Blastochloris viridis: one gene and its partner. The protein of the gene in region 1 binds, or shares a complex with, the protein of each later gene. Links are inferred from orthologs where the notes say so. Each region holds a gene or a part of one and is shown in the gene's direction. Other genes may lie near its edges. The genes, in order: katE and hfq.

The links.
Region 2: the proteins of katE (region 1) and hfq are in contact, whole or in part, in a crystal structure (PDB 3VU3), measured with the Escherichia coli proteins. The link is inferred for Blastochloris viridis from one-to-one orthologs.

Annotation. Positions count from the first base shown.
Region 1 is NZ_CP012946.1:1,787,960-1,799,742, reverse strand. What follows is about bases 5,090-7,995. They hold katE (catalase), read left to right. Parts: upstream 5,090-5,420; coding sequence 5,421-7,571; downstream 7,572-7,995. Other genes in these bases: BVIR_RS07965 (IS630 family transposase), read left to right, coding at 7,636-7,995; BVIR_RS07975 (YciE/YciF ferroxidase family protein), read left to right, coding at 5,090-5,312. Also shown: molecular chaperone HtpG, read right to left, coding at 192-2,090; BVIR_RS07990 (hypothetical protein), read right to left, coding at 2,194-2,898; BVIR_RS07985 (thioredoxin family protein), read left to right, coding at 2,938-3,525; mazG (nucleoside triphosphate pyrophosphohydrolase), read right to left, coding at 3,609-4,466; more of BVIR_RS07975, read left to right, coding at 4,806-5,089; more of BVIR_RS07965, read left to right, coding at 7,996-8,715; BVIR_RS07960 (IS1182 family transposase), read right to left, coding at 8,768-10,102; BVIR_RS07955 (MBL fold metallo-hydrolase), read right to left, coding at 10,857-11,657; BVIR_RS07950 (TatD family hydrolase), read right to left, coding at 11,654-11,783.
Region 2 is NZ_CP012946.1:2,094,796-2,111,223, reverse strand. What follows is about bases 6,145-9,096. They hold hfq (RNA chaperone Hfq), read left to right. Parts: upstream 6,145-7,466; coding sequence 7,467-7,727; downstream 7,728-9,096. Other genes in these bases: hflX (GTPase HflX), read left to right, coding at 7,728-9,096; BVIR_RS09290 (D-amino-acid transaminase), read left to right, coding at 6,391-7,248; ntrX (nitrogen assimilation response regulator NtrX), read left to right, coding at 6,145-6,179. Outside these bases: BVIR_RS09315 (two-component system sensor histidine kinase NtrB), read left to right, coding at 1-184; ntrC (nitrogen regulation protein NR(I)), read left to right, coding at 195-1,637; BVIR_RS09305 (class I SAM-dependent methyltransferase), read left to right, coding at 1,842-2,354; BVIR_RS09300 (sensor histidine kinase NtrY-like), read left to right, coding at 2,537-4,807; more of ntrX, read left to right, coding at 4,812-6,144; more of hflX, read left to right, coding at 9,097-9,098; BVIR_RS09275 (NAD(+)--dinitrogen-reductase ADP-D-ribosyltransferase), read left to right, coding at 9,342-10,145; draG (ADP-ribosyl-[dinitrogen reductase] hydrolase), read left to right, coding at 10,158-11,057; BVIR_RS16410 (cyclin-dependent kinase inhibitor 3 family protein), read right to left, coding at 11,070-12,299; BVIR_RS09255 (histone deacetylase family protein), read right to left, coding at 13,072-13,998; BVIR_RS09250 (acetyl-CoA hydrolase/transferase family protein), read right to left, coding at 14,403-15,872; BVIR_RS09245 (extensin-like domain-containing protein), read left to right, coding at 16,221-16,428. UniProt on the Escherichia coli protein: RNA chaperone that binds small regulatory RNA (sRNAs) and mRNAs to facilitate mRNA translational regulation in response to envelope stress, environmental stress and changes in metabolite concentrations.

The DNA of each region.
Region 1 (11,783 bases):
ATTGGCCGAAAGCTCTTGTCTTCGAAATTTGGAGAAGGTCTGAACGTCGCCCAGTTGTCGTGAGGCGAGACGGCCCGATCGTCGGCCAAAAGTCTACGGACTCACTTTAGGCCGATCCGCGCCGAATACAAGCGCCACTGCCGACCCGCTGTCGCGCTTCGGGGGAAACGCGACAGCGTGCCGGGCGGGTCTCAGCCGGCCGAGCCGCCGAGCCCGCGGCCGATGACGCGGCCAAGGCGGGCGGCATAGCTGTGGGGATCACCCGGCCGATCGCCGTCGAGAATGCGGGCCTCGTCGAGCAGCAGGTGCGCGACATCCTCACGGAAGGCGCGGTCGCTCTCGCCGAGGTCGGCCAACCGCTTGATGAGGTCGTGGCGCGGATTGACCTCGAGAATCGGCTTGGCGGCGGCGCCGAGCCGGCCAGCGCTCGCCAGGATCTTCTCGAGCTGGCGGTCGAGCCCGGCTTCGGACGCGACCAGGCACACCGCGCTGTCGGTCAGGCGGTCGGAGGCGCGGACGTCGGCGACCTCCTCGCCCAGCGTCGTTTTGACGAAGGCGATGAAGTCCGTCACCGCCGGGGCGGTGTCCGACACCGGCGGCGTCGCCGCATCGAGCAGCGGGATGGCGGCGAGGTCGGCCGCGCCTTGTGTCACCGACTTGAACGGCTTGCCCTCGAAATCGGGTCCGAGCGTCACCCAGAACGAGTCGACGGAATCGCTGAGCAGCAGCACCTCGATGCCGCGGGCGCGGAAGCCTTCGAGGTGGGGGGAGGCGGCCAGCCGCGCCGCGTCTTCGCCGGCGATATAGTAGATCGCGGTCTGGTTCTCGCGCAGCGCACCGACATAGTCCTTGAGGCTGCGCCAGCCCTCGCCGGACGCGGCAGTCTTGAAGCGGGCGAGGCCGAGCAGCGCCTCGCGGCGCTCGAAGTCCTCGCACAGGCCCTCCTTCAGCACCGCGCCGAAATTCGCCCACACCTCGGCATAGGCGTTGTCGTCGCGGGCGGCGAGCTTCTCCAGTTCGCCCAGAATGCGCCCGGTGACGCTCTTGCGGATCGCGGCGAGGATCGGGCTCTCCTGGATCATCTCGCGCGAGACGTTGAGCGGCAGGTCGGCGGAGTCGACCAGGCCGCGCACGAAGCGCAGATAGCGCGGCACGATCTCGGCGTCGTCGGTGATGAAGACGCGCTTCACATAGAGCTTGATGCGGCCCTTGCGCTCGGGGTCGGAGAGGTCGAACGGCTTGGCCGAGGGCACGAAGGCGAGCAGCGAATATTCCTGCCGGCCTTCGGCGTGGACGTGGATGGTCAGCGCCGGGGTGTCGAACTGGCCAGCGGCGCTGCGGTAGAAGTCGGTGTAGTCCTCGGCGGTGATCTCGGACTTCGGCTTGGTCCATAGCGCGGCGCCATCGGTGACCTCGGTGGGTTCGGCGTCGGGCTTGTCCTTGATCGAAATCGGCACCGGCACGTGGCCGGACTGGTCCTTGATGATACGCTGCAGCTTGAAGCGCTCGGTATAGGCCTTGCCGTCTTCGCTGAGGTGCAGCACCACGCGGGTGCCGCGGGCGGGCGCCTCGGCGAGCTCGACCGGGGTCACCGTGAAGGTGCCCTTGCCATCGGAGGACCACTGCCACGCCTCGGCGGTGCCGGCGCTGCGGGAGATCACGTCGACTTTTTCCGCCACCATGAAGGCGGAATAGAAGCCGACGCCGAACTGGCCGATCAGGTTGGCGCTGTCGCCCTGCGCGGCGTCGAGCCGCTCCATGAAGGCCTTGGTGCCGGAATGGGCGATGGTGCCGAGCGCCTCGATCAGCTCGGGCTTGCTCATGCCGATGCCGTTGTCCTCCAGCGTCAGGCGGTTGGCCTCGGCGTCGACGGTGAGAGTGATGGCTGGCTTGGCGTCGTCGCCGACCAGACCGGGGTTGGCGATCGCCTCGTATCGCAGGCGCTCGCAGGCGTCGGCGGCGTTCGAGATCAGCTCGCGCAGGAACACGTCGCGATCCGAATAGACCGAGTGCACCATCAGGTGCAGCAGCTTGGCGACGTCGGCGGCGAAGGCGCGGCTTTCGCCGTGGGAGGCTTCGGTCGTGGTCATTGCAATGGAATCCTCCTGAAAATCGATCGGTCCCGACATGGCAAGACCGGCCGCCGACTTCAAGTGCCGCGACCGGCGTTGCGGTGACGGCCACTTGCCGGCGTCAGCCGTAACGGAACACCAGGAGCAAGATATAGCCGCGCAGTTCGGTCACCAGCCGTGGCAGCTGGCTGCCATCGGCGGCATCGACCGCGCTGCCGATCTGTTCCAGCACCTTGCGGGCGCCCTCGATGCTGCGGCGAAAGTCGGGATTGGCGGCAATCGCCGGCGCCGCCTCGCCGTCGCAGCGCTCGAGCGCGGCGCTGGCGCTGGCGGCGGCGGCGGACAGCGCCACCGCCGTGGTCGATTCCGTCAGGTCGGGCGGCTCGTTGCGGAAGGCATCGAGCGGGCCATAGGTCTTCTTGGCGTCGCGGATGCAGTCGGCGAACACCGGGCGGTCGGCGTCGCGGCGTTGCTCGGCGAGCTTCTCGGCCAGCTTCTCCAGAAGATCGGCGGCCTGGAGAGGGTCACCGCTTTCCAGCGCCGTCAGCGCGGCGGCGGCCAGCCCGCCGTGCGTGCTGCCGGCAAGCTGGGTCGATAGCCGCTCCAGGATCACCGCGGCGAGCGCATCGTTGCCGGCACGCACGTAGCCGGCGGCGATGCGGCGGTCCGACAGCACCTCCTCGCTGGTCGCCAGCGCCACGTCGTCGGGCTGGGCCGGGGCTGGGCCGGGCAGTGCGAGCAGCCAACAAACGGCCAGCGCCGCCGCCAGCGCCCGATTGCGCCGGCCGGCCGCTGGCTTTAGAGCAAATTCCGCCGCTGGCGCCATCCGGCCGGCGCGAGGCGCCTGGAGGAGAGGTTGGCCGACATGACGAAGTTTGACCTGCTCACGCGGCGCTCGGTCGTCATCGGCGCGCTCGGTGCCGTCATCGCCGGCACTCTGGCTGGCGCTGGCGGTGCGGAGGAGGGCGGCGACACCGGTTTGATCCGCGAGGACTGGTTCCTGGCCAGCGCGTTCGACCTCGGCGCCGACCTCCGGCTCGCCGCCAGCCGGAACAAGCGGCTGGCGGTGCTGTGGGAGGTGAACGGCAACCCGTTGTGCGCGGAGACCCATATCAAAACCCTCGGCGATGCGGCGATCGCGGCCTTCATTCATGCCCGTTTCGAGATCGTTCAATTCGACGCAGCCGGCGTGCGCGACATCACCGATTTCGACGGCGAGAAACTGCCCGAAAAGGCGCTCGCCGCCAAATACGGCGTTCGCATGACACCAACATTGCAGTTTTTTGCGGACACCACCGATGCCATCGCCGCCAAGCCGGCCCGCCAGCGCGAGGTGGCGCGCCTGCAGGGCTACGTCGAGCCGCGCCACATCCTGGCGGTCTGCCGCTTCGTTGCCGAGAAGGCCTACGACACCATGCCGCTGCGCGACTATCTCAAGGCGCTACCGATCTGAAAAATCTCCCTAACATATTATTTTTAAACATGATTTTCTGATAACGGGCTGGCGTTGACCGGCTTGGGCGGCCGAAGTACCTCTCATTCGCCCCGTTCGGCCGCCTTGGCGGCGTTCCAAAGCGCGTCCATCTCGGCAAGGTCGGACTGTTCGGGGGCGCGGCCGACGCGGGCGAGGGCGTCCTCGATCGCCTGAAAACGGCGGGTGAATTTGTGGTTGGTCCGGCGCAGGGCGTCCTCGGGATCGACGCCGAGGTGGCGCGCCAGATTGGCCACGGCGAACAGCACGTCGCCGATCTCGCCGGCCGCCGCGGCGCGGTCGCCGGCGGCGACCTCGGCCTCCACCTCGGCGATCTCCTCCTTGATCTTGGCGATCACCGGGCCGACCGCGCCCCAGTCGAAGCCGACCTTGCCGGCCTTCTCCTGCAGCTTGAGCGCGCGGGTCAGCGCGGGCAGGGCGAGGGGAATGCCGTCCAGCGTTCGCGGACGCGCGGCGATGTCGCCGGCGGCAACGGCAGTGCCAGCCTCGGCCGCCCGCTGGGACTTTTCGGCCTTTTCCTGGGCCTTGATGGCGGCCCATTGGGCGTTGACGGCCTTGGTGTCGAGGTCGCGGGCGTCGCCGAACACATGCGGGTGGCGGCGGATCAGCTTGGCGGTGATGGCGTGGACGACGTCGCCGAACTCGAAGCGGCCGGCTTCCTGACCGAGCCGAGCGTGGAACGCCACCTGCAGCAGCAGGTCGCCCAGTTCGTCGACCAGATCGGCCTCGTCGCCGCGGGCAATGGCGTCTGCGACCTCGTAGGCCTCCTCGATGGTGTAGGGGGCGATGGTGGAGAAGTCCTGCGCGAGGTCCCACGGGCAGCCGGTGCCGGGCGTGCGCAGCGCCGCCATCAGCTCGATCAGCCGCGCGATGTCGCGGGACGGTTCCGGGCGCGTCGTCATCCAAACTCTCCCAACTCTGGCGGCGGAGCCGGCGCCCGTGTCATCTGGCACACCGACAGGATCGCTCCGGGCTTTGTCGCTCCGGGGCGCCCGGAGGGCTGTCGCCTTGCGCCCTTAATACCGGACCTTGCCGACAGACCGAACTCTGCGCGCATCATAGCCGCGGTAAGCGTCGCCGCCGTCGGAAGCGGCGCAGATGTGCGGTCCAGAATCACCCCCGCCCGCTGCACGAGCAACACCATGGCTGAGTTTGCGGCGGAAGAATTGGCGTCAAGAGGAACCCCGCCGAGTTGATGGCGTTTGGCTAAATCATCACTCTAGAGAATGATCGGGCGCCAAATGACTGCTGAGAAAAATCTGGAAAATCTCTTCCTCGATACTCTGAAGGATATCTACTTCGCCGAAAAGCAGATCCTAAAGGCCCTGCCGAAGATGGCGCGTGCTGCGGCCTCGGAAGAGGGCAAGGCGGGTTTTCTGACGCACCGGGATGAAACGGAGGGGCAAATCGAGCGGCTCGAGCAGGTATTCGAAATTCTTGGCAAGCCCGCCCGCGGCAAGACCTGTGAGGCGATCCAGGGCCTCATCGCCGAGGGCGAAGAAATCATGGAAGAATACAAGGGCACGGCGGTGCTGGATGCAGGACTCATTTCGTCCGCTCAGGCCGTCGAACACTATGAGATCGCACGCTACCGCACGCTCAAAGCATGGGCGGCGCAGCTTGGTCTGAAGACCGCTATCCCGCTGCTCGACGCCAATCTGCAGGAAGAAATCGCTACCGATCAGAAATTGACCGCTCGTGGCGAAGCCATGGCGAACCCAAGAATCTTGGCAAAAAAGGCGGGCTGAAAAGGTCCGGAGACGCGATGGGCCGCCCGACGAGACGGCCTTTGTTTGCTCACCAACGACACCGTCATTGTCCTTGCGAACACTCAAACATCGTCCCGGAGACTTACGATGGCCAAGAGAGCGACCAATCCGTCAACGCGTCAGACTTCGACGGCTACGATCCACGATCAAACCCTCCTGCGCGGGGAGGGCGGTGAACTCCACCAGATCGCCGAAGGTGACGTGCCTGTCCTGACCACGGCACAGGGCGGCCCGGTCGCCGACGATCAGAATACGCTCCGGGTGGGGCCGCGCGGACCGTTGGTCGTCGACGACTTTCATTTCCGCGAAAAGGTCTTCCACTTCGATCATGAGCGGATCCCGGAGCGCGTGGTCCACGCCCGCGGCTACGGCGCCCACGGCTTTTTCGAGACCTACGAGTCGCTCGCGGCCTACACGAAAGCCGATATCTTCCAGCGGCCGGGCGAAAAGACGCCAACCTTCGTCCGGTTCTCCACGGTGGCCGGCAACAAGGGCTCGGCCGATCTCGCCCGCGACGTGCGCGGCTTCGCCGTCAAGTTCTACACCCGCCAGGGAAATTGGGATCTGGTTGGCAACAACATCCCGGTGTTCTTCATCCAGGACGCGATCAAGTTCCCGGACCTGATCCACGCCGCCAAGCAGGACCCCGACCGGGATTTTCCGCAGGCGCAGACCGCGCACGACACGTTCTGGGACTTCATCAGCCTCACGCCGGAAAGCATGAACATGGTCATGTGGATCATGTCGGACCGAACCATTCCGCGCTCGTTCCGCTTCATGGAAGGTTTTGGCGTCCACACCTTTCGGCTCGTCAACGACAAGGGCGAATCTACCTTCGTGAAGTTCCACTGGAAGCCGAAGCTCGGCCTGCAGTCGGTGGCCTGGAACGAGGCCGTCAAGATCAACGGTGCCGACCCGGATTTTCACCGCCGCGATCTGTGGCATGCGATCCAGGGCGGCGACTTCCCGGAATGGGAGCTGCAGGTCCAACTGTTCGATCAGGAATTCGCCGATCGTTTCGATTTCGACGTGCTCGATCCGACCAAGATCATTCCAGAGGAGATCCTGCCACCCAAGCCGATCGGTCGGTTGGTGCTCGATCGCATGCCCGACAATTTCTTTGCCGAAACCGAGCAGGTGGCGTTCATGACCCAGAACGTGCCGCCCGGGATCGACTTCAGCAACGACCCGCTGCTGCAGGGGCGCAATTTTTCCTACCTCGACACGCAGCTCAAGCGGCTGGGCAGTCCCAACTTCACGCATTTGCCGATCAATGCGCCCAAATGTCCGTTCGCGCATTTCCAGCAGGACGGCCACATGGCGATGCACAATCCGGTCGGCAGGGTGAATTATGAGCCGAACTCGTTCGGCGAAGGGCCACGCGAGTCGCCCACGCGCGGCTTTCGCCCGTTCGCGGCCGAGGAACACGGCATCAAGGCGCGACTTCGGCCCGAGAGCTTTGCCGACCACTACAGCCAGGCCCGGCAGTTCTACATCAGCCAGACGCCGCCGGAGCAACGCCATATTGCGGCGGCGCTGACGTTCGAATTGAGCAAGGTTGAGACGCCGGCCATTCGTGAACGCACGGTCGCGCATCTCCTCAACATCGACGAGACGCTGGCAACCACGGTCGGTCAGAAGCTCGGTTTCAAGGCCATGCCGAAGCCAGCGGACGCAGCCGTGCCGACCCGCCAAGACCTCGAGCCGTCGCCGGCGCTGAGCATCGTCGAGCGGGGCCCGAAGCGCTTCGAGGGCCGCAAGCTCGGCATTCTGGTCACCGATGGCGTCGACCCAACGTTGCTGCAGGGCCTGACCGCCGCCATCACCAAGGAAAAGGCGGTGTTTGAGCTGATCGCGCCGAAGGTCGGGGGTGTCACCGCCGCGGACGGCACCTGGATCAAGGCGCAGCATATGATCGACGGCGGCCCGTCGGTGCTGTTCGACGCCGTCGCCGTGCTGACGTCCGCCGCCGCGATCGACGATCTGCTGCAGGAGGCGACCGCGCGCGACTTCGTGGCCGACGCGTTCCAGCATTGCAAGTTCATCGGCTATGACGCCTCGGCCTTGGCGCTGCTGGAAAAGGCCGGCGTGGCGGACGCCCTCGACGAGGGGGTGGTGGCGCTGCCCGGAGAAGACGGGCTGGAGGCGTTCGTCGCGAAGCTCGGCAAACTGCGGGTCTGGGGCCGCGAGCCTTCGGTCAAGCTCGGCAAGGCGTCGCCTCCGGCCAAGTCGCGCTAGGCAGCTAGTGGATTGACGCATTCGGAGGATTCCCGAGTGCGGAGATTTGGTTCATGCTCTGGGCATGAGAGCAGGCATTGTTGTTGACGTCACGCCCGAGGACCGCACGCGCCTTGATTGGATCGTCGGGGATCACAACAGTTCGCAGAAGCACGCGGCTCGCGCCCGGGTCATCATCGCCACCGCCGACGGCTGCGGCACGATGGAGATCGTGCGCCAATCCGGACTGTCGAAGCCGGTCGTCTGGCGCTGGCAGGAGCGCTTCATGCGCGAGGGCGTCGATGGTCTGCTGCGCGACAAGACACGCCCGCCGGGCAAGCCTGCGTTGGCTCAAGAGCTCGTCAAACGCATCGTCGATTTGACGCTCGGCGAACCGCCGGGCGAGACCACCCATTGGACGGGCCGGGCCATGGCCGAGGCCGCCGGCGTCAGCCTGCGTTCGGTCCAGCGGGTATGGACGGCGCATGGCCTGACGCCGCATCGCGTGCGGACGTTCAAGCTGTCTAAGGACAAGCACTTCGTCGAAAAGTTCACCGACGTCGTCGGCCTTTACATCGACCCGCCAGCGCATGCGATCGTGCTTTCGCTCGACGAGAAGTCGCAAATCCAGGCCCTCGACCGCACCCAGCCGGGATTGCCGATGAAGAAAGGGCGCGCCGGCACCATGACCCATGATTACAAGCGCCACGGCACGACAACCCTGTTTGCGGCGCTCGACATTCTCGAAGGCAAGGTGATCGGGCGCTGCATGCAGCGCCACCGGCATCAGGAGTTCATTCGCTTCTTGAACGCGATCGAAGCGAACATCCCGGCCGGCAAGATCGTCCATGTCATCCTCGACAATTATGCGACCCACAAGCATCCCAAGGTCATGCGATGGCTCCTCCGGCATCCGCGGTTCACGTTCCACTTCACGCCGACATCGTGTTCGTGGATCAATGCCGTCGAAGGGTTCTTTGCCACGCTCACCAAGCGTCGGCTGAAGCGCGGCGTTTTCAACTCGATCACCGACCTGCAGGCCGCCATCAACCGGTTCCTCGACGACCACAACGAAAAACCGAAGCCATTCGTCTGGAAAGCCAATCCCGACCGCGTCCTCGCCGCTATCAAGCGCGGGAAGCAAGCGTTAGAGTCAATCCACTAGGAGCCTGTCCAGATAATCCGTTGGCACGGTGTCCGAGCGTGGCGTGTCTCGCTCACCCGGCTCTCGCGAGCTTGGTGATGTTGTGGGCGAGGCAGATCAACGCCCATTCCGCCTGAACCGCTGCCAGACCGCGCAGCAGGAACTGTCGGAACCCGCGCGCCTGCTTGATCTGGCCGAACACCGGCTCGACGATCTGCTTGCGCAGGCGATATCGGCTGCGGTGGCCGGCCCGCTTCAGCGTCAGGCGCATGCGCTGGGTGAGCGGCCCGCCCAGCTTCCGCGAAGCCTCGGCCGGCCGCTTGGCCCGACCGATGGCGACATAGGCACGAATGTCGCGGGCGGCGAGCGCGGCGAGGTTTGCCTCACTGCAGTAGCCCGCGTCCGCCGAGACCTCCTTCGGCCTGCGGCCGAGATGAGCCTCGATGCCCTCGACCAGCGGCACCAACTGCGGGCAGTCGCTCATGCTCTTGGTCAGCCCGTGGGCCACGATGATCTGCGCCGCGCCGTCGACCGCCGCCTGAGCATTGTAGCCCTGGACGTAGCCGTCCTTGGTCAGCAGCACCTGGCTGTCGGGATCGGTGAAGTTGCGCTGCGTCTTGGGGGCCGGCGCGTCCGAGCGGGGTTTCAGAGGCGGCCCCGGCCGCTTGCGTCCCTCGGCGCGGCGCGCCTCCTCCGCTTGGCGTTCGGCTTCGGCTTTGGCGGCCGCAGCCGCGGCGGCTTCCTGCTCGAGCGCGGCCTTGGCTTCCCGGATCTTGGCCAGGCGCTTGGTCTTGTCGGCCACCCAGTCGGGCATCTCCTCGCCGCGGCGTCTCGTGCCGTGCTGCGCGTCGTCCTGCGCGTCGGCGGCCTCCGCGCTCGTCAGCCAGCGGTCGACCTCCGCCTGCAACTCCGCCTCACGCTCCTGCATGCGCCCGTAGCTCATCGCCTTGTGCTTGGAGGCGTTGGCCTTGATCTTGGTGCCGTCGAGCGCGACGTGCCCGAGCTTCACCAGCCCAGCCGCCTCGGCCAGCTTCAGCACCTGGACAAACAGGTTGGCGAGCGCCGCCAGATGGCGTTTGCGGAAGTCGGCGATGGTGCGGAAATCGGGCGCATCGTGCGCGACGATCATCATGAAGTCGACCCGCTCGGTGCAGGCTTTGGCAATTCGCCGTGACGAGTACAGTCCGGTGCAGTAGGCGTGGAGCAGCAGAGCGACCATCATCCGAGGGTCGTACGGCGGCTGACCCAGCTCGCCTTTGTAGCTGGCAAAGATCTCATCCAGATCAAGGCCATCGCGCACCAAGGCGATCACGAACTGCGAGAGGTGATCTTTCGGCACATAGTCCGTGATCGCCGGCGGGAAAAGCTGCGTCTGGTCGATCTTCCACGGCCGAAAATGCCTGCTCATGCAGGCGATTGAATCAGATCCGTCGCCGAAAAGCCATGACTTCTCGGACAGGCTCCTAGCTAGAGCCTGATCCGACCTGACTGCATCAGCTCGGACGCTCTAGGTCTTTGTTATGTCGCATTTTCTTTCGCACAACCGGATCCCACTTGTGCGGAAAATGCTCTAGTCATGGCCGTGAGGCGGCAGCCGCAGCGGGAGCGCGGCGTGTCGCCGTGTCCGGTGGCGTCGCCCGCCGACTCCGGCGGGTGGGGAGGGCGGCGGTGGCACCTCCCATCGAGGCGCGGTCGAGAACGACTCGGCCGCGCCCGTGGCGGCGCCGGACCCCGCGGCGCCAACGCGGTCGGCCAAGCCAGCCGGTCAGCAACCCATGAGCCGTCGAGGTCCGCCAAACATGATCCCGGCAACTGCGCCGCCTGGGGCAAGCGGCCAGCCCAATCATGTCTCGGCCTCATGGTGCGGGGGGCTGCGCGCAGCCGTATCGGACCATGGGCAAATTCATCCTTGGGCGAGACGCCCGCTTTCGCAGGCTCATCAAATGGGGCGAGTTGGCGTTGGCGGAACATCAAGCTCATAGGCCCGTGGGCATAAGTCCGGTCACCCAGTAGGTCACGAAGTCGGCTCGCCGAGATCGGAGTTCATCAGCCCGGCTGGCAGACATGATTCGCATAAGGAATATTATGGAACATTCACGCGTGCCAACGGTTCGCGGGGCTTTGGCGAGCCGCCGGTGATCCGGGACAGTCATCCAAAGCCGTCAGGGCGTGACGGCGATCTTCAGGCCGTCGAACGCCGGCTCGACGCCGTCCGGCAGCCGCTGCGCCAACTCGCGGTAGTCGAGATCGGTGTGCAGGTTGGTCAGCACCGCGTGGCGCGGCTGAACCTGATCGATCCAGGCCAAGGCCTCGGCGAGGCAGAAATGGCTGGGATGCGGCGTGTCGCGCAGCGCGTCCACAATCCAGGTGTCGAGGCCCTCCACGGCGCCGACGCTGTCCGGCGGAATGGCGCTGACGTCGGCGCTGTAGGCCAGCCCGCCGACGCGGAAGCCCAGCGCCTCGGTCCCGCCGTGCACCAGCCGGAACGGCAGCACGGTCACCGGCCCGCCCGGCCCTTCGATGGTGGCGGGCTCGCCGGCATGGATGCGGTGGTCGGTCAGGATCGGCGGATATTCGCTGCCTGGTGGGGTCGCGAAGCAATAGCCGAACCGCGTCCGCATGATCGCCGAGGTCTCGGCGTCCATGTAGACGTCGATGCGCCGGCGCTGGTGGATCACCAGCGGCCGAAGATCGTCGATGCCGTGGGTGTGGTCGGCGTGCTCGTGGGTCAGCAGCACGCCGTCGAGCCGGTCGACGCCGGCGTCGAGCAGTTGCTGGCGCAGGTCCGGCCCGGCGTCGATCAGCACGGTGGTCTTGCCAGCCGGGCCGGTCCGCTCGATCAGTAGCGCGCAACGGCGGCGGCGGTTCTTCGGTTCGGCCGGATCGCAGCGGCCCCAGCCGGAGCCCACGCGCGGCACGCCGCCCGAGGAGCCGCAGCCGAGGATGGTCGCCGTCAGGGTCATGACGCTGCTCGAAGATCTCGCGGCACACGGCTGAAAAGACGGAAGAAATTCTCGGTCGTCAGCGCGGCTGCCGCATCCGGCGAAATCCCGCGCGCCGCCGCCAGCACCCGCACCGTCTCGACGATA
Region 2 (16,428 bases), 310 kb from region 1 along the record:
GCACATGTTCGATCCGTTTGTCACCACCAAGCCGACCGGAACCGGCCTGGGTCTTGCATTGGTGGCGAAGATCGTCGGCGACCATGGGGGGATCATCGAATGCGACTCCCAGCCGCGCCGCACCGTGTTTCGCGTCCTGATGCCGATCTACACTGGGGGCCGTTCCGCCCCGGCACGCCGCTAAGGAGTTTTCGATGCCCGCCGGCAGCATTCTCGTCGCCGACGACGACGCCGCGATCCGCACCGTGCTGAACCAGGCGCTGTCGCGCGCCGGCTACGAAGTCCGCTCCTGCGGCAACGCGGCGACGCTGTGGCGATGGGTCGCCCAGGGCGAAGGCGACCTCGTCATCACCGACGTGGTGATGCCGGACGAAAATGCCTTCGACCTTCTGCCGCGCATCAAGAAGGTCCGCCCCGATCTGCCGGTGGTGGTGATGAGCGCGCAGAACACCTTTCTCACCGCCATCCGCGCCTCCGAGCGCGGCGCCTATGAATATCTTCCCAAGCCCTTCGACTTGAAGGAGCTGATTGCCATCGTCGGCCGCGCGCTGGCCGAGCCCAAGCGTGGACGCCACGTCGAGGAGACTGGCGAGCCGACTGACAATATTCCGCTGGTTGGTCGCTCGGCGGCGATGCAGGACATCTACCGCGTGCTGGCGCGGCTGATGCAGACCGATCTGACGGTGATGATCACCGGCGAATCGGGCACCGGAAAGGAATTGGTGGCGCGGGCGCTGCACGACTATGGCAAGCGCTCGTCCGGACCGTTCGTCGCCATCAACATGGCGGCGATTCCGCGCGACCTGATCGAGTCCGAGCTGTTCGGCCACGAAAAGGGGGCGTTTACAGGCGCCAATGCCCGCTCCTCCGGCCGCTTCGAGCAGGCCGAGGGCGGCACCCTGTTCCTCGACGAGATCGGCGACATGCCGATGGAGGCTCAGACGCGACTTTTGCGCGTGCTGCAGCAGGGCGAATACACCACGGTCGGCGGCCGCACGCCGATCAAGGCCGACGTGCGCATCATCGCTGCCACCAACAAGGACCTGCGCCTCCTGATCCAGCAGGGGCTGTTTCGCGAGGATTTGTTCTTCCGCCTCAACGTTGTGCCGCTGCGGCTGCCGCCATTGCGCGAGCGGGCCGAGGACATTCCAGACCTGGTGCGCCACTTCTTCATGCGGATCGAGCGCGAAGGTTTGCCGGCAAAGCAGCTCGATGCCGGCGCGGTCGACCGGCTGAAGCGCTACCGTTGGCCGGGCAACGTCCGCGAGTTGGAGAACCTGATTCGCCGCCTCGCTGCGCTCTATCCCCAGGACACCATCACCGCCAACCTGATCGACGCCGAGCTATCGCAGCCGGAAAGCGAGCCGGGCGTCGACCAGCCCAAGGCCGACGACACCCTGTCGGGCTCGGTCGAGCGGCATCTGGCGGCCTATTTCGCCGGGTTCGGCGACCGCCTGCCACCGCCCGGTCTCTACCACCGCATCCTGCGCGAGGTGGAGTATCCGCTGCTGTCGGTGGCGCTGGCGGCGACCCGCGGCAACCAGATCAAGGCAGCTGAGCTACTCGGGGTCAATCGCAACACTTTGCGCAAGAAGATCCGCGATCTCGACGTCCAGGTCGTCCGTACCAGCCGGTAGCGGTGCGGCGAGGGCAGGCGGAATCGTGAACAGCCCGCGTGATTCCGTACCCGGAATCACCGAAGATCAAATCATCGAAAATCGTTGTGCGAAAACGGGATTTTCGACGGCTGGATCGCTGGGGCGCCGGCCGAAGTGGTCGGCTGCTGCCCGAAGCGGTCCGGCAGGCTTTGATGCTGGGTCGGGACCGGCAGGTGAGGGCGGATGACGAAGTACAATTTCGGCTGCGGCAACTTTAAGAAGCCGGGTTTCATCAATGTCGATGTCCGGCCCGATTCCGCGGCCGACGTCGTCGCCGAGGCGTGGGACACCAGCCAGTTTCTCCAGGGTGCCGCCGAGTTCGTCTATTCACGCCATATGCTGGAGCACCTCGACCCCGACGACGCCCGGCTGACCCTGCGGGCGTGGCTGGGACTGCTGCGGCCGGGCGGCCTCCTCAACGTGATCGTGCCCGACGTCGCCTTCCACGCCCGCCAAATCCTCGGCCTGGCGACCAGTTCGTTCCCGAATCAGTTCGACCACGCCTGCGCCGGATTCTGGGGGTGGCGGGACGAGGCACGCGGCGGCAGCCGCGAGGACGCACACCGCTGGGGCTATACCGAGCACTCGCTGTCCGCCGAACTGCTGAGCGCCGGCTTCGTCCAGGTCCAGCGGGCAACGGAAGGCCCCGACCGCGAGGCTTGGCACCTGAATATCGTCGCGCTGCGGCCGATTTGACCGGATGTGCTGGAGCGCGGCGCCCACCGAAAGGCGTGGATGATGTTGCTCGCCGCGCCAGTTTCCCAAATCTGTCACATTTTTGCACCGGTGTTGTCGGAAAGCATCGACAGTGCCCGGCCGTGTTACAGCATTCGACCGCGACCGTGGCATTGCGGAGATAGTTGGCACCGGAGCAACATGTGACGGCGCAACAGACCGATACCGTTCCCGCTGCGACCGGCGGCGAGACTGCCAGCTTCCCACCCGTGCCGCGGCGGCTGTGGGTGCGTCTGCTCGGCCCGCTCGCGGTCGGCTTGGCGCTGTTGTCGGCGCTCGCCACCTTCCTGGTGCTGGCCGGGCTGACGCCGATCGCGCCGACCCACGAGATCGTCGTCACCCTGCTCGGCACCAACGCCATCACGGTGGCGGGGTTGCTGGCAGTGATCGTCCGCGAGGGGATGTCGCTGTGGGTGGCGCGAAAGCGCGGTCGCGCCGGCGCGCGGCTCCATATCCGCGTGGTGTCGCTGTTCAGCGTGATCGCGGCGCTGCCGGCGATCCTGGTCGCGGTGGTGGCCTCGATCACGCTCGACCGCGGGCTGGACCGCTGGTTTTCCGAGCGGACCAAGCTGATGGTCGAGACCTCGATCGGGATCGGCCAGGCCTATGTCCGCGAGCACGCCGGCTCGATCCGCGGCGAAATCCTGGCGATGGCGCAGGACTTCAACCGCCTGCACCCGATCTATGACAGCGACCGCGAGCGGTTCCGCCAGATCATGACCGGGCAAGCGACGCTGCGCGGCCTGCCGGTCGCCATGCTGATCAAGCGCGACCTCACGATCATCGAACGCGCCAACATTCAACTCGCCCGCGAGATCCTGATTCCGGCGACCCTGGCCATTGGCGATGCGACCGAGGAGCAGCCGCTGATCCAGATCATCGGCCAGAACGACATCGTCGCCGCGGTGATGCCGCTCAAGGCCTATGAGGACACCTATCTGCTGGTCGCCCGCCCGATCGATCCGCGCGTCATCGACTACCTGCAGAAAACCCAGGCCTCGATCGACGAGTTCCGGGTGCTGGAGGAGCGGCGGTTCGGCGTGCAGGTGGCGTTCGCGCTGATGTACGTGGTGATCGCGCTGATCGTGCTGCTATCGGCGGTGTGGATCGGGCTCGCCTTCGCCAACACCCTGGTTGCCCCAATCCGCCGGCTGATCGGCGCGGCCAACCTGGTCGCCGCCGGCAACCTCTACGTCCAGGTGCCGGTGCGCCGCCCCGAGGGCGACCTCGCCAATCTCGGCGAGAGCTTCAACAAGATGACGCAGGAATTGCGCAGCCAGCGCGACGACCTGATCGGTGCGCGCGACCTGATCGACCAGCGCCGACGTTTCACCGAGGCGGTGCTGGCGGGAGTTTCGGCCGGGGTGTTCGGCCTCGACGCGGCCGGCAACATCACCATCGTCAACCGCTCGGCCGAGGGGTTGCTCGGGCTCGACGCCGCCGAGGCCGTCGGCAAGCCGGTCGCCGAGGTGGTGCCGGAACTGGCGTCATTGGTCGAGGATGCCCGCGCCGGCGGCAACCGGCTGGTGCAGGGCCAGGTTACGCTGGTGCGAAAGGGCCGTGAGCGTACCCTGCTGGTGCGCGTTACCAGCGAGACGGCGGCCGACCCCAACCGCGGCTTCATCGTCACCCTCGACGACATCACCGACCTTGTCACCGCCCAGCGCACCTCGGCGTGGGCGGACGTCGCCCGCCGCATCGCCCACGAGATCAAGAACCCGCTGACGCCGATCCAGCTGTCGGCCGAACGCCTCAAGCGAAAATACGGCAAGGTGATCCAGACCGACCGCGAGGTTTTCGAGCAGTGCACCGACACCATCATCCGCCAGGTCGGCGACATCGGCCGCATGGTCGACGAGTTCGCCTCGTTTGCCCGCATGCCCAAGCCGACGCTCGGCGAGCACGATGCCGTCGACATGGTGCGGCAGGCGGTGTTCCTGATGAAGATGGCGAGCCCCGACATCACGTTTGAGAGCCATCTGCCCGACACCCCGGTGATGGCGCGGTTCGATCGCCGCCAGCTGTCCCAGGCCGTGACCAACATCGTCAAGAACGCCACCGAGGCGGTGGCGGCGGCGCCGCCGGACGCGGTCCACCCGCCCAAAATCGAGATTTCGCTCGGCCGTGACGGCGACGACGTGGTGATCGACGTCATCGACAACGGCATCGGCCTGCCGGCGGAAAACCGCCAACGCCTGCTGGAGCCCTACGTCACGACGCGCGAGAAGGGCACCGGCCTCGGCCTCGCCATCGTCGGCCGGATTCTGGAAGACCACGGCGGCGGAATCGAGCTCGCCGACGCCCCGGCAGTCGCCAGCGGCGGGCGCGGCGCCTGGGTCCGCCTGAGGTTCCAAGCCGATCCACCGACACCCGCCGCTCAGCCGGCAGCTGCTCACGACTCACGGCAGAGGTGAATGCATGGCCTCCGACATCCTGATCGTCGATGACGAAGCCGACATCCGAGACCTCGTTGCCGGTATCCTGGAAGATGAGGGCTACAACGCCCGCACCGCGGGCGACAGCGACAGCGCGCTGGCTGCAATCGAACAACGCCGGCCGCACCTCGTTCTACTCGACATCTGGCTGGAAGGCAGCCGGCTCGACGGGCTTCAACTGCTCGACGTCATCAAGCAGCACCACCCCGACGTGCAGGTGGTGATGATCTCCGGCCACGGCAACATCGAGACCGCGGTGACGGCGATCCACAAGGGCGCCTACGACTTCATCGAGAAGCCGTTCAAGGCCGACCGCCTGGTGCTGGTGGTCGAGCGGGCGATCGAGACCCTGCGCCTGAAGCGCGAGGTCAAGGAACTCAAGACCTTCGCGCCGATCGCCCAGCATCTGGTCGGCTCCTCGCCGGCAATGAACCAGTTGCGGACCTCGATCGACCGCGTCGCGCCGACCAACAGCCGCATCCTCCTGGTCGGGCCGTCGGGCGCCGGCAAGGAGCTCACCGCCCGCATGATCCACTCTCAGTCCACCCGCGCGAACGGGCCGTTCGTCGCCACCAACGCGGTGATGATCACGCCTGAGCGGATGGAGACCGAACTGTTCGGCGTCGAGGGTGGCGACCAGCGCGGTCGCACCGTCGGCGCACTCGAAGAGGCCCACGGCGGCACGCTGTTCCTCGACGAGATCGCCGACATGCCGCGCGAAACCCAGAGCAAGATCCTCCGCGTGCTGGTCGACCAGAACTTCGTGCGGGTCGGCGGCACCACCCGCGTGCACGTCGATGTGCGCATCATCTCGTCCACCAGCCGCAACCTGGAAGCCGAGATCGCGGCCGGCCGTTTCCGCGAGGACCTCTATCACCGCCTGTCGGTGGTGCCGATTCGGCTGCCCTCGCTGGCCGAGCGCCGCGAGGACATTCCGGAACTGATCGCCTATTTCATGGAGCAGATTTCGCAGACAACCGGTCTGCCCAAGCGCACCATCGGCGAGGACGCCATGGCGGTGCTGCAGGCCCACGATTGGCCGGGCAACGTCCGCCAGCTCCGCAACAACGTCGAGCGCCTCTTGATTCTGGCCGGCGGCGATTCCGACGCCACCATCAACGCCTCGATGCTGCCGCAGGATGTCGGCGCGCTGATGCCGGCGATGCCGAACGGCCACGGCAGCGACCAGATTCTGCGTCTGCCACTGCGCGATGCCCGCGAGATGTTCGAGCGGGAATATCTCGCCGCCCAGATCAGCCGGTTTTCCGGCAACATTTCGCGCACCGCCGAGTTCGTCGGCATGGAGCGCTCGGCGCTCCACCGCAAGCTCAAGACGCTCGGCATCGGTTGAGGTCACGATGGCTTGAGCGCGGTTGCCCGGCACCGCGTCCGGCCTGGAGCCGGGCGGGACGGCGTGCGAGATTGCGCGCTCCATCCAGAGCCGATGCCCCGCAGGCGGCTGCGGCCTTGCGTGGGCGCCACGCTCGAACAAACCTGAAGGCACGCGGCCGTTCCATCCCGGCGCCATGCGCTCCAGCGAGTCGAAAGGACTACACCTACCCATGTCGCGCATAGCTTACGTCAATGGCCTTTATGTTCCGCATGGAGAGGCGGGGGTTCATATCGAGGACCGCGGGTTTCAGTTCGCGGACGGCGTCTACGAGGTCTGCGAAGTCCGGGACGGCCACCTGATCGACGAGACCCGCCACATCAGCCGGCTGATCCGCTCGCTCGGCGAACTGCGGATGGCGATGCCGATGAGCCGTGCCGCGCTCGGCCTCGTTCTGCGCGAGGTGGTGCGACGCAACCGCGTCCGCGATGGCTTGGTCTATCTGCAGGTGACGCGCGGCGTGGCGCAACGGAACTTCCTGTTCCCGGCCAACACCACGCCGACGCTGGTGGTGACGGCGCGCGCGACCAGCCGTGCCGAGCTGGAGCAGCGGGCCGAAGCCGGCATCTCGGTCATTACCGTGCCGGACAATCGCTGGGATCGGGTCGACATCAAGACCGTCGGGCTGCTGCCCAACTGCCTGGCGAAGGAGGCGGCCAAGGCCGCCGGCGCCCGCGAGGCGTGGTTCGTCGACCGCGACGGTTACGTTACCGAAGGCGGCTCTTCCAACGCCTGGATCGTGTCGGCCGAGGGCCGCCTGATCACCCGGCCGGCTGAATTCGGCATCCTGCGCGGCATTACCCGTACCGTGACGCTGGAGGTGGCGGCGCGGCTGAACCTCCAGGTCGAGGAGCGGGGATTTACGCGGGAGGAGGCCTACGCGGCGGTGGAAGCTTTCGTCACCTCCGCAACGCTGGGGGTGATGCCGGTGGTGCGCATCGACGGCCGCGCCGTCGGCGATGGCAAGCCCGGCCGTGCGGCGCGCGAACTGCGGGCGACGTTCCATAGCGTGGCCGAGGTTGCGCCATAGCCGCTGCTGGCCGACGAACCGGGTGGTTCGCCGGTTCGTGAACGGCGGCCGGCGTGATTTTTTGCTGCAGGACACAACCCGGCTTGCGTGCTAGCCCCGGTTTGCCATCTAATGTTCCGTGTCCACCTCTGCGTCGCAGCCTGATCTGCGCCGCCCGCTGCAGGGCAAAACAAAAGCCGATTCCTTCCAGCCGAATCGACAGACAATGGACCAAGAAAATGCCGGCTGAACGTGCTCAGAATTTACAGGACACCTTCCTCAATCACGTCCGCAAACATAAAGTACCGCTGACAATATTCCTCGTGAACGGTGTGAAGCTGCAGGGGGTGGTGACATGGTTCGACAACTTTTGTGTTCTCCTGCGGCGGGACGGACACTCGCAGCTTGTCTATAAGCACGCCATTTCCACGATCATGCCGGGCCAGCCCGTTCAGTTGTTCGACGCAGCTGACGAGGCGGTTCCTGCCGAGAAGACGTAATTGAGTTTCTTTGATGAGTCGCGCCCCGGTGCCCGCGGCGCCGCCCACGACACCAGGGTGGCGCCGACCCGCGCCGCGGTGCTGGTCCCTGTGCGCAGCCGCGACCGATCGCGTGCCGGTGCAGCCGGATCGACGCGCACGCCGGACGCCCGGCTGGACGAGGCGACCGGCCTTGCCGCCGCGATCGACCTCGACGTCGTGGTCGCCACGCTGGTGCCGCTGGCCGACGTGCGTCCCGCCACCTTCCTCGGCAAGGGCAAGGTCGAGGAACTCGCCGGCCTCATCGAGGCCGAACGGATCGACCTCGCCTATGTCGACGCCAGCCTCTCGCCGGTTCAGCAGCGCAATCTGGAACGGGCGTGGAAGACCAAGGTCATCGACCGCACCGCGCTGATTCTCGAGATTTTCGGACGGCGCGCGCGCACCCGCGAGGGCACGCTGCAGGTCGAACTCGCCCACCTCAACTATCAAAAGAGCCGGCTGGTACGGTCATGGACCCATCTTGAACGCCAGCGCGGTGGCTTCGGCTTCCTCGGCGGCCCCGGCGAGACCCAGATCGAGACCGACCGTCGCCTGATCGGCGAGCGCATCATCTCGATCGAACGCGAGCTGGAGCAGGTGACGCGCACCCGCGCGCTGCACCGCAAAAGCCGCGAGCGGGTTCCGTTCCCGGTGGTTGCGCTGGTCGGCTACACCAATGCCGGCAAATCGACGCTGTTCAACCGGCTGACGCGGGCCGAGGTGTTCGCCGAGAACCTGTTGTTCGCCACGCTCGACCCGACGTTGCGGGCGGTCGGTCTGCCGCATGGCACCCGCATCATCCTGTCCGACACCGTCGGCTTCATCTCCGAGTTGCCAACTACGCTGGTGGCGGCGTTCCGCGCCACACTGGAAGAGGTGATCGAGGCCGACCTGATCCTGCACGTGCGCGACGTTGCCCATATCGACACCGCCGCTCAGGCCGCCGACGTCGCCGATGTGCTGGGCGAACTCGGCATCGATTCGGACGACCATGCCCGTATCGTCGAGGTGTGGAATAAGGTCGACCTGATCGAAGGCGAGGCGCGGGCGCAGCTCGACGCCGAGGCCGCGCGTCGGCCGGCCGAGCAGCAGCCGGCGCTGGTGTCCGCCTTGAGCGGGGAGGGGGTCGAGGCGCTGCTCGACCGCATCGAGACGCGCATCACCGCTGGGCGCATCACCCGCACGGTGTCTTTGGCGCCCGAGGACGGGCAGGGGCTGGCCTGGCTCTATCGCCACGCCGACGTGATCGAACGCTCAGGCGACGCGGAGACCGGGCGCACGCTGGTCACGGTGCGGGTATCGCCCGAGCGGCTGGAGGAGATCGACCGACGGTTCCCGCCGAACCCGTGATCAGGTTCCATCACCTCGCAATTCCGGAAGCGACCACGCCGAAAGCGCTGGGTGCGAACCAGGGCTTTCGGTGAACCGACCGCGGCTCGAAGTCTGGACGCCGGGAGCTGTTGGACGGGGCCACCGGTGTGTTTTTTCTCCGCGATTGCTCTAAGCCTTTGACGTAACGTTTAATATTTCGCAAAACGCCGGTATCCGCCGTTGCGGAGAATGCTCCAAGCGATGGAAGACGCGGGATCTCGCATGCGGCGCGGCATCGGCCATTCGACCAACCTCGTGGGGCGGCCCTCGGAGTGGCTGGAGAGTTGCGCTTTCAACGAAGCGCCGGTTCCGCTGCACATCTGGGGCGTATGCGAGATGAACCGCAGCCTGTTCAGCATGCTGGAGCGGGCGGGCGACCTCGCCGAGGCGGGTGAAGCGTTCTTCTGCTACATGATGGCGATGTTCGGCATCGATCCCGAACAGCGCGACGCGGCATCCTGCGGAAAGCGCCGCTATCGCTCGTCGTTCCTGCGGCTGATCACCGGCTGGAGCTTCGACAGCAACGGCCCGGAAGGCGCCGTGCTGAAGGGCTGGGTCGAGAGCCGGTTCGGCGTCTGCCCGTCGTTCCACAAGGAAATCATCGAGCAGGTTTCGAGTCCCGCCTGGGCCGCCTATGTCGACGAGAAGATGTCGAGCCACTTCCATGACAACGCGATCTGGGTGCAGCTCGATCTTCTGTTCGAGTTCTGCCAATGGGCCATTCAGCGTTTCGCGTTTCCGGGCGAGACGCATCTGACGCTGTTTCGCGGCGTCAATGACTTCGATGAGCATTGGATCGTGGAGCGGACGGACAAGCACGCGGCGGTGATCCGGCTCAACAACCTTGTGTCGTTTTCGTCCGACCGCGGCGTCGCTGACTGCTTCGGCGACATGATCCTCACGGCGCGCGTTCCTGTCAGTAAAATCCTGTTTTTCAACGGCCTGTTGCCCTCGTATCTCTTGAAGGGCGAACGCGAGTATCTGGCGATCGGCGGCGAATTTCGGGTGAGCGTGGACTATGTTTGAGGAGACGGTCGCATGCCCGCGCTGACTGTGGAGAGCCGCGCGCTCGCGGCCTATCTTGGCTTCGCCATCGGCGACGCGCTCGGCGCCACGGTCGAGTTCATGACCAGGAGCGAAATCGCGGCGCAGTATGGCGTGCATCGCGACATCGTCGGCGGCGGCTGGCTGAGGCTCAAGCCGGGGCAGGTGACCGACGACACCGAGATGGCGCTCGCGCTGGGGCGCTCGATCATCCGCAAGGGTGGGCTGGACGCCCGCGACGTCTGCGACGAATTCGCGGCGTGGCTGAAGACCGGGCCGGCCGATGTTGGCAACACCTGCCGGCGCGGTATTCGGCGCTATGTCGTGGAGGGCACCGTCGAAGGCTCGTTTTCCGAAGGCGACGCCGGCAACGGCGCCGCGATGCGCATTCTGCCCGTGGCGCTCGCGACATTTGGCCAGCCCGGCACGGTGGAATCGTGGACGCTGGCGCAGGCGCACGCCACGCATCATCATCCGCTGTCGGACGACGCCTGCCTCGCGCTCGTGCGCATGGCGCATGGCCTCCTTGAAGGGCAGGGGAAGGACGTCGTGCGCAAGGAGGCTGAAATCCTCGTGGGCAAGCACAGGGCATTTCGCTTCGAGCCCTATCCGGGCCAATGCTCGGCCTTCATTGTCGACACCATGCAAACCGTGCTGCACCACTATCTGTGCGCGGACTCCTTCGCCGAGTGCGTCGTCCAAACCGTCAATCAAGGTGGTGACGCCGACACCGCAGGCGCAATTGCCGGCATGCTTGCGGGCGCCACCTATGGGCTGGAGGCGATCCCAGCGCGCTGGCTGGCAAGGCTCGACCGCGACGCAGCGGACGCCATCCGCGCGCAGGTGCCGCGGCTGCTGGCGATGTCGCGGGGCGCCAGCACCGAAGGCGTTTAAGCCGCCCGCCGCTCAGGCCACGCGCCTTGCCATGTCGGCTTTGCGGGCGATCATTTTTTCGGCAAGCGAGCTGCTGCCGCCATTCTCGGCGACGACCCTCCGAATCGCAGCGTCCGGAATTCGTGTCACCACAGCGATGGCATCACCGATCTCGGCAGGGCCGATGTCGCCGAACAGCCGGACCGCGTGAGTGTTGTCCGCGTCGGTGCGCAAGGTGTCGAGCTCGCGAACGCTCGCCCCGAATGCTCTGCCTTTGGGGTCCCCCTGCGCCCGAAACTCGAGCGCGCCGCCGACATCGAGCGTCAAGACGACCCCGCCGGCGACCCCCTGGTTGTCGCCGTCGAATCCGGCTGCGTCCCAGTTCGCTGTCCAGGCGTGCACCCCGAACCAGCGCTGCGCCTGCCGGCGCTCGCCGTCGCTGAGCTGCGAGACATGCTTCTTGTCGAGGTCGACAAACACGGTCGCCACCTCGTTCGGCTCCTTCGCGCTCACATAGGTCAGCGTCGGCGCCCCGGCCAGCTGGTAGAGCTTCGCCGCAAGGATCTCGTTGCGCGCATGCGCGGGCGATTCCAGCGACTTCACGTAGAACCGCCGGCCGCTGCTGTCCTGATAGACGCCGGCCGGATTGCTTCCCATCCGGCCGCCGACCTTCTGCATGGTCGCGGTGTCGATGGCGTCGGCATCCGTGGAGATAATGGCCCTCGTCCGCCTGACCAGCGCGAGCTGCGCCGGGGTCTCGATCGCGCCTTTGCGGGCGCGGCGGACGTCCTGGATTGCCTGCTCCGGCGTCAGGCCGAGTTCGATGAGAAGCCGGGCGGCAATCATGCCAGCCCGGCCGAGCCCGCCCTTGCAATGCACCACCACGTCAGTGCCGCCGCTTATCAGCGCGCGAATGTCCCGGCCGTGGCTCTGCCATTCTCGCTCGAAGGCCTCGGTCGGTACCGAGTAGTCCGCGATCGGCAGGTGCCGCCAATCGAGCCCCCGGCTTCGGATTTCCGCGCCGAGATGGGGCACCTTGAGCGCTGCGAGCTCGGCCGGCTCGACCAGCGTCAGCACCAGACCCGCGCCCCATGCTTTGATGACGTCGAGATCTGCCGTTAGGTCGCGTGCCCAAGCCCCCGTGCTCGCGGCATTGTCGTGCTTGCCGGGGCAGAATGTAATCCCGATCCGCCCCTGCGAGGGGCTGGCGCGCACCTCCGCGATCTGAAGGGGGTGTGTCTGGCTTGTCCGCGCCCCGGCCATCCTGCATTCCCGAAAACAAAGTCGCATCCTGAGCGAAAGAATACCGCAACAGCCGATCGTTCGCCACGCGGCGGAGGGCAAGGGATCGGGTCGCGTCCCGCTTGACGGTGTCTCGCTCGGCGAAAGGTGATCCGCCTGCGAGCGGCGCCCTTTGGTGGCGGCGAAGCGAGCTCTTGCGGCCCTGGCGACTGTCCGGGTTCGAAGGAACGACGAGTGGGGCGGCCGATCTCACTCACGGTCTCCAACGACCCAGGCGGCTTCGGTCTCCCACCCGTTACCGCACCGGGTAGCTTACCCGATCGCGGCGCATTCAAGTTACAGGGCGGACTTGAGAAGCTGAGGTCGGCCCCATGCTTCGAGACGGCTGCGGAGCCTGGCATCGGGCGCGCCTGCGGCGCGACCCGGTGGCAGCCTCCTCACCATGAGGCCGAGAAAGGTCAGCCTTCAGGGCCTCGGGTATCAATCATATCTACGGGGCCTGCATCGCCACTCGCGATGCTGTCATCCCAGAGTTTGCGCAGGTGATTGATTTTTTGCTGCCGCAGTTCCCGTTTGGCCGGCCGGTCCCGAATAGCATCACGGACGACTTCGCCTGTGGTCGCCTACTCGCCGCCATCAACAGCGGCGCGGATCGCAAACACTTGTTCGCCGGTGAGTGCGCCGCTGATCTTTTCAAGATTTGGCATAACCGTTTTGTTGATTTACCGTTTTTTCTTATGAAAATTACTACTTTCTCGCACCGGCTGCCGGTGTGTCCCGCTGTGGCGCAGCCTCACGCCCCCATCAACGTCATCACGTGGGCGGCAGTAGAGCGGGCGAGGCCTTCGAGGTCGTAGCCGCCCTCCAGGATCGACACCACCCGGTTGCCGCAGGACTCATCGGCGATCTCCATCAGCCGTTTGGTCACCCAGGCGAAATCGGCCTCGATCAGATTGATGTTGGCGAGCGGGTCGCGGACGTGGGCGTCGAACCCGGCGGAGATGATGATGAGGTCGGGTTTAAACAGCTTCAGCCGCGGGAAGATGATGCCGTCATAGGCAGCTTTGAACTCCGGGCCGCCGTCGCCGGCGGCGAGCGGCACATTGACGATGTTGCCGACCCCGGTCTCGCTCGGCGCCCCGGTGCCGGGATAGAGCGGCATCTCGTGGGTGGAGCAATACATGACGCTCGGATCGCTCCAAAAGATCTGCTGGGTGCCGTTGCCGTGATGGACGTCGAAATCGACGATGGCGACGCGGCCGGCGCCATAGGCGGCCTGGGCGTGGCGGGCGGCCACCGCGGCGTTGTTGAGGTAGCAGAACCCCATCGGGGTTGCGCTCTCGGCGTGGTGGCCGGGCGGCCGGATGGCGACGAAAGCGTTGGTGACCTTGCCGGTCATCACCTCGTCGACCGCCATCACCGAGCCGCCGGCGGACAGCCGCGCCGCGTGCCATGTGCCCGGCGACAGCGAGGTGTCGTTGTCGATCTGCACCATGCCCTCGAGCGGGGAGGAATCGTGCAGCATTTCAAGGTAGTGCATCGGGTGGACGCGGGCGGCGACGTCGATCTCGACCGGCTGGGCCGCCTCACGCGCCAGCACCTGGAAGCGCTCGTGCTCGAGGATGCGTTCGACCACCCGCAGCCGGTCCGGCCGCTCGGGGTGGCCGAGCGGCGTCATATGATTGAGGCACAGTGGGTTGGACACCAACAGGGTGGACATGAACCGAACTGCGCCTCCGTACAACTATAGTTTTATCGACCATCTGACCACGCCCGCCCGTGGACTGTCTATCGTTATGGATCACCTTGGTCCGCCGGCCATCCTGACACTTCGTCGGGGGCTGTGTGGCGTCACGCGGGGCCGGATGCCGTCGAAATCTGGTGTCCTGATGCAGCCCGGCGCGCGAAGGCCCGATCGATTGCTGCCGATGAAACGAAAAAGGCCGCCCGGTGGGCGGCCTTTGATCTTCATTCGTCCCGGGCATGCGCCGAAGGCAGGCAATCCGGGACCGTAGAATTCGGTTCCCCAGCTTGATCGCCCGGAAACCGTTTCAGAACACGGGATCAACTCTTCCGACGATCCCGAGGACTCGGCGTCGCCGCTCCCGGACCGAGGAGAGGGCCTCACGCCATCATGGTGCCGCTATCGATGTAGCGTTGGTGCCAGGACAGCGCCTCGTCCAGCAGCGTCGGCGCGTGCATGCCGAACGAGTGCTGCTTGGCGCGCTGATAGTAGTCGATCAGCATCGGGCGGTAGTCGGGATGCGCGCAATTGTTGATGATCAACTCGGCGCGCTGCTTGGGCGACAGCCCGCGCAGATCGGCGAGGCCGTACTCGGTCACGATCACCTGGACGTCCTGGGTGATGTGGTCGACGTGGCTGGCGTGCGGCACGATCGCCGAGATCTTGCCACCCTTGGCGGTCGAGGGCGTCATGAAGATCGACACATAGGCGTTGCGGGCAAAGTCGCCCGAGCCGCCGATGCCGTTCTGGATGCGCGAGCCCATGACGTGCGTCGAGTTGACGTTGCCGTAGATGTCGGCCTCGATCAGGCCGTTCATGGCGAGGCAGCCCAGGCGGCGCACCACCTCGGGGTGGTTGGAGATCTCCTGCGGTCGCAGGATGATCTTGTTGCGATAGCGGCTGATGTCGGCGTTGAGCTTTTGCGCGGCATCGGGGCTGAGCGAGAACGCGGTGGCGGATGCCATGCGCAGCTTGCCGGTGTCGAGCAAGTCGAGCATGCCGTCCTGCACCACCTCGGTGTAGGAGGTCATGTTCTCGAACGGAGCGTCGAGCAGACCGGTCAGCACCGCGTTCGGGATGTTGCCGACGCCGGACTGGATCGGCAGCAGTTCGGCCGGCAGCCGGCCCTTGGCGACCTCGTGGCGCAGGAACTCGATGATGTGACCGGCGATCTTGTAGGCCACCTCGTCGGGCTGGGTGAAGGGCAGGTTGCGGTCGGGGGCGTGGGTCTCGACCACGGCGACCACCTTGTTGGGGTCGCAGCGCAGCGTCGTCTGGCCGATGCGGTCATCGGCGCGGGTGAGCGGGATCGGCACCCGGTTCGGCGGTAGCGCCGTTCCGTAATAGATGTCGTGCATGCCCTCGAGGTCGGTGTTCTGCCAGTTGTTGACCTCAATGATGATCTGGCGGGCACGGTCGAGCCAGGTCTTGTTGTTGCCGACCGAGGTGGAGGGCACCAGCGAGCCGTCCTCCTTGATCGCGGTGCACTCGATCACCGCGGTGTCGAGCGGGCCGAGAAACCCCTGCCAAGCCACCGGCGCGACCTGGCTGAGGTGCATGTCGATATAATCCATCGCGCCGCGATTGATCTTGTCGCGAACGGTGGGGTCGGAGTTGTAGGGCAGACGGAATTCGATGGCGTCGACCTTGGCGAGCGCGCCGTCGAGTTCGGGGCCGGTCGAAGCGCCGGTCCAAACCTTGACGCGGAACGGCCGGCCGGCGGCGTGCTTGGCGTCGATCCGTTGGGCCAGCGCGGTCGGGACAGCCTTGGGATAGCCCGAGCCGGTGAACCCGCTCATGCCCACGGCCGAACCGCATTCGATAAGTTCAGCCGCAGCCTCGGCGCTCATCACCTTGGAGCGCAACCGGTTGCAGGCGATACGATTTGTGTCTGCCAATGTTCCTCTCCGTCAGTCCGGTGGTCTTCTCGCCCACTTTCGCTGTCGAGGATTTACGGCACGTCGAGCGAGTGCGGGAGGGTGGATGTCGACAATAGGCATAATACTTGCGGATAATGACGGAGGTACTTTGCTGATAATCGTTGCGACCGAGTTTATTTTGCTCGGTTTCGCCTGAAAAAGACAATCAAATGCGCGTGGCGCTGCGGCTCGGGCGATCGTTGGCGACCGGCTCAGCAGTCACGGCCGCAAACCGTCGTGAACTTTCCGCTATGGCCGTGCTATAGGCGACGTATGCAAATGCGTACTGTGACTGGTTTCGCGTTGGCGCTGGCCCTCGGATCGAGTGGTGCGGCTTTGGCGCAAGGCAGCGCGCACATTGAGATCGTGCCGCCGCTGCCATTGCACAAGGCGGTATTTTCATTTTCCACATTGCCGGTTGAAACCGGGCTGCCGGTCGACATTGCCGCCGCCGGCGTGGTGCCGCTGCCGCCGCAGCACGCGCTGT